Regions from separate parts of the Bradyrhizobium sp. AUGA SZCCT0105 genome, predicted to be linked through region 2. Evidence: predicted binding sites of a transcription regulator. Region 2 holds the regulator's gene; the other holds the start of a gene.
The links. The regulator HrcA, encoded in region 2, represses chaperone genes, less so after heat shock. The targets are predictions, from matches to a motif close to GTTAGCACTCNCNNNNNGNGAGTGCTAAC.

Region 1: a site for HrcA is predicted at 1,515-1,543, ahead of groES (co-chaperone GroES). Genes of this name have one in related genera too.

Annotation. Positions count from the first base shown of each region.
Region 1 is NZ_JAFCMK010000002.1:372,018-376,214, forward strand. Features, by position in the region: gene JQ573_RS10760 (NupC/NupG family nucleoside CNT transporter) at 1-2, shown strand, start outside; gene JQ573_RS10765 (cupin domain-containing protein) at 220-798, opposite strand; gene JQ573_RS10770 (usg protein) at 904-1,194, opposite strand; gene groES (co-chaperone GroES) at 1,587-1,901, shown strand; gene groL (chaperonin GroEL) at 1,960-3,600, shown strand; gene JQ573_RS10785 (sel1 repeat family protein) at 3,727-4,197, shown strand, end outside.
Region 2 is NZ_JAFCMK010000010.1:97,043-101,239, reverse strand. Features, by position in the region: gene pncA (bifunctional nicotinamidase/pyrazinamidase) at 1-339, shown strand, start outside; gene JQ573_RS34005 (hypothetical protein) at 416-655, shown strand; gene grpE (nucleotide exchange factor GrpE) at 701-1,306, opposite strand; gene hrcA (heat-inducible transcriptional repressor HrcA) at 1,471-2,559, opposite strand; gene rph (ribonuclease PH) at 2,733-3,446, shown strand; gene rdgB (RdgB/HAM1 family non-canonical purine NTP pyrophosphatase) at 3,458-4,093, shown strand; gene hemW (radical SAM family heme chaperone HemW) at 4,080-4,197, shown strand, end outside.

The DNA of each region.
Region 1 (4,197 bases), on a different contig from region 2:
AGCCCGGATGAAGCGCAGCGCAATCCGGGGCAGTGCTGACCGTGTGCGCGAATCCCGGATTTCGCTTCGCTCCATCCGGGCTACAAAACCGACGTGACGACGTAGTCGTCATTCCGGGGCGATGCGAAGCATCGAACCCGGAATCCATCAGGCCGCAAACCAGGTGGAAAAATGGATTCCGGGCTCGCGCTGCGCGCGCCCCGGAATGACGACGGTTTCCTACGCCTTCAGCTCCACCGTCTTGAACTCGGCCGGCAGGATCACCTCCAGCAGCTCGACATCGTCGGAGTAGTCCAGGATCATGTGCCGGATGCGCGGCGGCTGGGTCCAGGCGCTGCCCTCTTTCATCAGCGTCTCGCCCTCGCCTTCCATGTAGGTCTTCACCCAGCCCTTGAGGACGTAGACCATCTGGAATTCGACGTCGTGGAAGTGCAGCTTCGACACCTCATCCGGATTGCACGGTCCCTGCAACCGGATGACATGCGCCTGCGCGAGGCCATGGGATGCTGCTGATATGCCGAGGTCGCGGTACTTGGCATAGGCACGCAGCCCGTCGGCCTTGAAATCCTCTTCGCGGTGATGGCTGATGGCGATGCGCTGCTTCGGCCGCGCCTTGCTTGCTGTCTTGGTCGCTGCTTTCGGCGCACTCTTCTTCGCCGCGGTGACGCGGCCCTTGGACTTGATGGTCTTGCGCGCGGACGATTTCGCCGACGATTTCTTGGCGCCGGCGCCAAGCCCCGACCATTTCTTCTTCACCGCGGTCTTGGCTGCGGATCTCGATGCCGTCTTCTTGGCCATTGTTCGCCTCCCGTCTTTTTGTGACGGACGAAGGCTAACACAAGTCGCGCCGCGCGAGGTGGGCAAAGGCGCAGGCCGCGCCTTGCTTCCCTTGCCCCTTGCGGATCAATGCAGCCGGAACACGCCGTCGACGGCGCGCAGTTCAGCCGGCTTGACCAGCTTGGAATGCGCCACCGTCACCGAGAACAGCGGGCCCTCGAGCTTTTCCTCCCAGAAGGCGAGGAAATCCCGCAGCGCCGGAAACTTCGGAAACAGGTCGTAGTTCTGCCAGACATAGGTTTGCAGCAACGAGGGATGGTCCGGCATCCGATACAGGATTTGCGCCGTCGTCAGTCCATACCCCAGCAACTGCTTCCGGAAATCGTCGGAAACAACCCCACCAACTCGCGAGACCATGCCAACCTCCTGTGACGGAGCGCATTCACATGGCGGCCGACCCCCGCCGGACCACCGGCAATGGATGCGCTCACATGATACAAATGTGACGCACGCGACTAACCCATCTCAAGCCTAAATGTTTAATAGGTTGTTGAAATTTCTTGCGTTAGCAGCAGCTTACCGCATCTGCTAATAGCCCCGGCGACCCCTGCCGGGCGGCATTAAGGATGCCGAAATGATCTCGAAATGAACCTGGCAGCCGCCATTCGCGAGTGCCAATTTTTCTGCTAGAGCCACTTGCCCGCCGCCCAGGCTTGGCCTATCTCCTGCGCAGTCGGTCTGGCACTCGCCGGGCTGGACTGCTAACTCTCCAAAAATCTACAGCATCCGCAAACGTTTAGGAGGACTGCATGAAATTCCGTCCGCTTCACGACCGCGTCGTGGTCAAGCGTATCGACGCCGAAGAGAAGACTGCTGGCGGCATCATCATTCCGGACAGTGCCAAGGAAAAGCCCTCGCAGGGCGAAGTCATCGCCGTCGGCCCGGGCGGCCGCGACGAAGCTGGCAAGCTGATCCCCATCGACATCAAGGTCGGCGACCGCGTCCTGTTCGGCAAGTGGTCCGGCACCGAGGTCAAGATCGACGGTGAAGACCTGCTGATCATGAAGGAAAGCGACATCATGGGCGTGCTCGACGTCCCCGCTTCCAAGAAGAAGGCGGCCTAAGCGCCTCCTCGCTCCCCAAGATTCCTCCAGGGTAAAACCATTCCAAGGAAAAATTCAGATGGCAGCTAAAGAAGTCAAATTCTCCGTCGATGCGCGCGACAAGATGCTGCGCGGCGTCGACATCCTCGCCAATGCGGTGAAGGTCACTCTCGGCCCGAAGGGCCGCAACGTCGTGCTCGAGAAGTCGTTCGGCGCCCCCCGCATCACCAAGGACGGCGTCACCGTCGCCAAGGAGATCGAGCTCGAGGACAAGTTCGAGAACATGGGCGCCCAGATGGTGCGCGAAGTCGCCTCCAAGTCCGCTGACGCGGCCGGCGACGGCACCACCACCGCCACCGTGCTCGCCCAGGCGATCGTGCGTGAAGGCGCCAAGTCGGTTGCCGCCGGCATGAACCCGATGGACCTGAAACGCGGTATCGACCTCGCGGTCGAAGCCGTCGTTGCGGACCTCCAGAAGAACTCGAAGAAGGTCACCTCGAACGAGGAGATCGCCCAGGTCGGCACCATTTCGGCCAACGGCGATGCCGAGATCGGCAAGTTCCTCGCCGACGCCATGAAGAAGGTCGGCAACGAGGGCGTGATCACGGTCGAGGAAGCCAAGTCGCTCGAGACCGAGCTCGACGTCGTCGAGGGCATGCAGTTCGACCGCGGCTACATCTCGCCCTACTTCGTCACCAACGCCGACAAGATGCGCGTTGAGATGGACGACGCCTACATCCTCATCAACGAGAAGAAGCTCTCCTCGCTGAACGAGCTGCTGCCGCTGCTCGAGGCTGTGGTGCAGACCGGCAAGCCGCTGGTCATCGTCGCTGAAGACGTCGAGGGCGAGGCGCTTGCCACCCTGGTCGTCAACCGCCTGCGTGGCGGCCTGAAGGTCGCGGCCGTCAAGGCTCCGGGCTTCGGCGATCGCCGCAAGGCCATGCTGCAGGACATCGCGATCCTGACCGGCGGCCAGGCCATCTCGGAAGACCTCGGCATCAAGCTCGAGAACGTCACGCTGCAGATGCTCGGTCGCGCCAAGAAGGTGATGATCGACAAGGAGAACACCACGATCGTCAACGGCGCCGGCAAGAAGGCCGACATCGACGCCCGCGTTGCCCAGATCAAGGCGCAGATCGAGGAAACCACCTCGGACTACGACCGTGAGAAGCTGCAGGAGCGTCTCGCCAAGCTCGCAGGCGGCGTCGCGGTGATCCGCGTCGGCGGCGCGACCGAGGTCGAGGTGAAGGAGCGCAAGGATCGCGTTGATGACGCGATGCATGCGACCCGTGCGGCTGTCGAGGAAGGCATCGTCCCGGGCGGCGGCGTCGCCCTGCTCCGTGCTTCCGAGCAGCTCAAGGGCCTGCGCACCAAGAACGACGACCAGAAGACCGGCGTCGAGATCGTGCGCAAGGCACTGTCGGCTCCGGCTCGCCAGATCGCGATCAACGCCGGTGAAGACGGTTCGGTCATCGTCGGCAAGATCCTGGAGAACAAGGCCTACAATTACGGCTTCGACTCCCAGACCGGCGACTATGCCGACCTCGTCAAGAAGGGCATCATCGACCCGACCAAGGTCGTCCGTACCGCGATCCAGAACGCTGCCTCGGTTGCCGCGCTGCTGATCACCACGGAAGCGATGGTTGCCGAGCTGCCGAAGAAGAACTCCGGCGGCCCCGCAATGCCTCCGGGCGGCGGCATGGGCGGCATGGACTTCTAACGTCCAGCCACTCAGGCAAATTACGAAATGCAAAACCCCGGCAGCGATGCCGGGGTTTTTGTTTTGGGGTGCGTTGCTTTCCTGTCCGTGCTCGCAATAACTTCTCATGGCAACAGGAGAGCTGCGATGTCACGGCGGACACTGTCGGTCTTTACGATAGCTCTCGCGGTTGCCCTCGCCGTGATCTCGTTCAAGTCTTCACAGGCAAGCGCTGCCGACTCAGCCAAGGTCATCGGCGAGTTAGAGGCTTCCCGGCCAGACTGGCTTCCGAAGCTAGAAACGTGCCCGGCCGACGTCATGCCGACGCGTGAGACCACTCTCAGCTTCTCGATCGCGCGCTGTTCCGCCTCGCTCGATCGATGCGTCGACCGCTGTCACGCTGGCGATGCGAGCGACTGCTATTCAGCAGCGCTCGTGATCCAGAAGGCCGGCAGCGAGCGCCTGTCGCAGGCGCTGTTCCTGCGGGCCTGCGCACTCGGTTTTGTCTCCGGCTGCACCAATCGCGCCGCGGGCATGGATTCGGGCCAGGGCAGCAGCTGCGCCATCCGAACGTACCAATTGGGATGCGACCGAAAGGACCCCTGGGCCTGCACGATG
Region 2 (4,197 bases):
TCGAAGGATCTCGCGATCCCGCAGGCCGAGCTGATCATCCGCAAGGGTTTTCACAAGGACGTCGACAGCTACTCCGCCTTCACCGAAGCCGACGGCAAGACTACCACGGGGCTTGCCGCCTATCTGAAGGCGCGCAATGTCGAGCGGGTTTTCGTGGCCGGGCTCGCCACCGATTTCTGCGTGGCATGGACCGCGCTCGATGCGCGCAAGGCCGGCTTCGAAACCTATGTTGTGGAGGACGCCTGCCGCGGCATCGACACCCAGGGATCGCTCGCCAAGGCCTGGACCGACATGGACAAGGCCGGCGTCAAGCGGATCCAGTCGTCGGACATCGCGTAGGCATTCCGCGCGAGATCCGCATGGCCGAGCTTGAGGCGATTGTCGGAATTACAGGTTACCGCGAGACGGCGCGACCATGACGCACGACATCGAATCCCCGCGCATCTACCCGACCCTGCGCTGCAAGGACGCCGAGGCGATGATCGGCTGGCTCAAGACAGTGATCGGATTCACCGAGCACGTGATCTACCGCGACGAAATGGAACTGCGTGACACCGACTATGGCAGCCGCGATTTCGCCTGCCGTGACCCGGAAGGAAATCTCTGGAGCTTCGGCACCTATTGGCCGAAGGCGCATAAGAAGCCGCTGCCGTGAAACGACAGCAGCAAGCTCGCAGCTTCAGGGCTGGCGTCGAAGCGATCAGACCGTGATGTCGGCGCTCGGGGCCGCCTTGGCGCCACCCTTGGAGACGCCGACCAGCGCCGGACGCAGAATGCGATCGCCGATCATGTAGCCGGCCTGCACGACCTGCACCACGGTGCCCGACGGCACCGAGGTGTCCGGCACCTCGAACATCGCCTGCTGGAAGTTCGGATCGAACTTCTCGCCGATCGGATCGAACTTCTTCACGCCGTTCTTCTCCAGCGCGTTGAGCAGCGAACGCTCGGTCAGCTCGACGCCTTCGATCAGCGCCTTCAGGCCGGGATCGGCGGATTCCTTGGTCTCGGCCGGCACGGCATCGATCGCGCGCTGCAGATTGTCGGCGATATCGAGCACGTCGCGGGCGAAGCCGGTGATACCGTAGGTCTTGGCGTCGGCAACCTCGCGGCGGGTGCGCTGACGGAGGTTCTCCATCTCGGCCAGCGTGCGCAGCGTCCGGTCGCGCGCCTCGGCGAGTTCCTTGGTCAGCGCCTCAACCGATCCCACCTCGGGATCGTCAGGCATGATGTAGGGCTTCGAGACCACGGGCTCACCCGTCGGCGCCGAATTCTCGGTGTTATCATTGGCCCGGTTCGGATCGGTCATGGCTTGCCTTCTCGAAAACTCGCGTCGGTTCAAATCTTGGGGATTGCTGCCCGGGATATCGTGCTTTGGGCGGCGAAAATCAAGCGCAACATACCGGCCTCAGGCAGTGGGATCTCCAGTTCGGGCGAAGAAAACCCGTCAAATGAAGGCGAAATCCAGTCCGCTCAGCCACCCAGCATCTTGCTGACGATGCGCGCGGCATAGTCGACGGTCGGGATCACCCGCGCATAGTTCAGCCGCGTCGGTCCGATCACGCCGAGGACGCCGACGATCCGGCCCTGGGCGTCGCCGTAGGGCGCGATGATGGTGGAGGAACCCGACAGCGAAAACAGCTTGTTCTCCGAGCCGATGAAGATCCGCACGCCCTCGCCGCGCTCGGCACGGCCAAGCAGATCGATCACGCCGCGCTTGGTCTCGAGATCGTCGAACAGCGACTTGATGCGCTCGAGATCGTCCAGCGCATGCAGATCCTCGAGCAGATTGGCGTGACCGCGCACGATCAGTTGGCGGTCCTCGCTCTCGCCGCCGGACCAGCTCGCGATGCCGGCCGCGACGACCTTTTGCGTGAGCTGATCGAGCTCGGCGCGGTTTTGCGTCAATGCCGTCTCGAGTTCGAGCCGCGCTTCGGCCAGCGTCCGGCCACGAATCCGCGCATTGAGGAAATTGGTCGCTTCGATCAGGGCCGAGGAGGGAACGCCCGGCGGCAATGCCAGCACCCGGTTTTCGACCTGGCCGTCTTCGCCGACCAGCACGACCAGCGCTTTCTCCGGCTCCAGCCGGACGAATTCGATGTGCTTCAGCCGCGCGTTCGACTTCTGCGTCAGCACCACCGCCGCCGCACGGGTCAGCCCCGACAGCCGCGTCAACGCTTCGCCAAGCGCCGCCTCGACCGATTGCGCACGGCCGACGGCAGCAAGCTGGGTCTGGATCGATTGCCGCTCGGCCTCGGTGAGGTCGCCGACCTGCATCAGGGCGTCGACGAAGAAGCGCAGGCCGAGTTCGGTCGGCAGCCGGCCCGCCGAGGTGTGCGGCGCATAGATCAGGCCGAGCTGCTCGAGATCCGACATCACATTGCGGACCGAGGCCGGCGACAGCGGTAACGCGATCAGGCGCGAGATATTGCGCGAACCGACCGGCTCGCCGGTCGCGAGATAGCTTTCGACGATTTGACGAAAAATGTCGCGCGACCGCTCGTTGAGCTGGGCGAGCCCGGCATGCGGGGCGATCAGGCCTATCGGATCGTGGTGCGTCACACTCCCAGTCCTTCACAATTGCTGCCTAATCTGTCGCTCCCGGAGGCCGGTGACAAGCATGCATTCGGCCCCCCGGCACCGGACCATACCGGGGCCGAAAACCCTTGCCGCTGCCCCTTCCCCCTCCTACAAGCACGCCCAACCCACTTTCTCGGAATTCTGGAGGATTTCCAATGCGGCCAAGCCGCCGTGCGCCCGATGAACTGCGTCCCGTGTCGCTGGAACGCGGCGTCGTCAAATATGCCGAGGGTTCCTGCATGGTGAAGTTCGGCGACACCCATGTGCTGGTGACCGCCACGTTGGAAGAGCGGTTGCCGCCTTGGCTGAAGGGCCAGGGCCGCGGCTGGGTCACCGCCGAATACGGCATGCTGCCGCGCGCCACCCTGGAACGCACCCGCCGCGAGGCCTCCGCCGGCAAGCAGGGCGGCCGCACGGTCGAGATCCAGCGGCTGATCGGCCGCTCGCTGCGCGCGGCCGTCGACCTCGAGGCGCTCGGCGAGCGCCAGATCACGGTCGATTGCGACGTCATCCAGGCCGATGGCGGCACCCGCACCGCCTCGATCACCGGTGCCTGGGTGGCGCTGGCCGACTGCATCAACTGGATGAAGACCCGCAACATGCTGAAGACCAACGTGTTGCGCGACAACGTGGCGGCGATTTCCTGCGGCATCTACCAGGGCACGCCGGTGCTCGATCTCGACTATGCCGAGGACTCCGAGGCCGACACCGACGCCAATTTCGTCATGACCGGCGACGGCCGCATCATCGAGGTGCAGGGCACCGCCGAGAAGACGCCGTTCTCGGAAGGTGAATTCCTGGCGCTGATGGCCCTGGCGCGCAAAGGTGTCGCGCGTCTGGTCGACTTGCAAAAGATCGCGGTGGCGTAGTCAGATTGGTCATGCACCGCCGAATCACCGGAAGGCTCGTCATCGCCACCCATAATCCCGGCAAGCTTGCCGAGATGCGGGAACTGCTGGCGCCGCACGGCGTGGAGGCGGTGTCGGCCGGCGAGCTCGGTCTCGCCGAGCCCGAGGAGACCGGCGACAGCTTTCGCGCCAACGCGGCGATCAAGGCCATCGAGGCCGCGAAGGCGACGGGACTGCCGGCTTTCGCCGACGATTCCGGCCTCGTGGTCGACGCGCTCGATGGCGCGCCCGGGATCTACTCGGCGCGCTGGGCCGGCGAGGGCAAGGACTTCATGGCGGCGATGACGCGGATCGAGCGCCTGCTGCAGGAGCGCGGCGCCACCGCGCCGGACCGCCGAAGTGCGCACTTCGTCTCCGCACTGTGCGTGGCCTGGCCGGACGATCACCTCGAAGAGGTCGAGGCCCGCGCCGATGGAACCCTGGTCTGGCCGCCGCGCGGCACCGCCGGATTCGGCTATGATCCGGCTTTCCTGCCCGACGGGCACACGCGGACCTTTGGCGAGATGAGCAGCATCGAGAAGCACGGCCTGCCGCCGCTCGGGCTCGGCCTGTCGCATCGCGCCCGCGCTTTCGTGAAGCTCGCGGAGATCTGCCTTGAGCCACGCTGAACGAGAAGCTTTCGGCGTCTACGTGCACTGGCCGTTCTGCCTGTCCAAATGCCCGTATTGCGATTTCAACAGCCACGTCCGGCACGCGCCGGTCGACGAGGCGC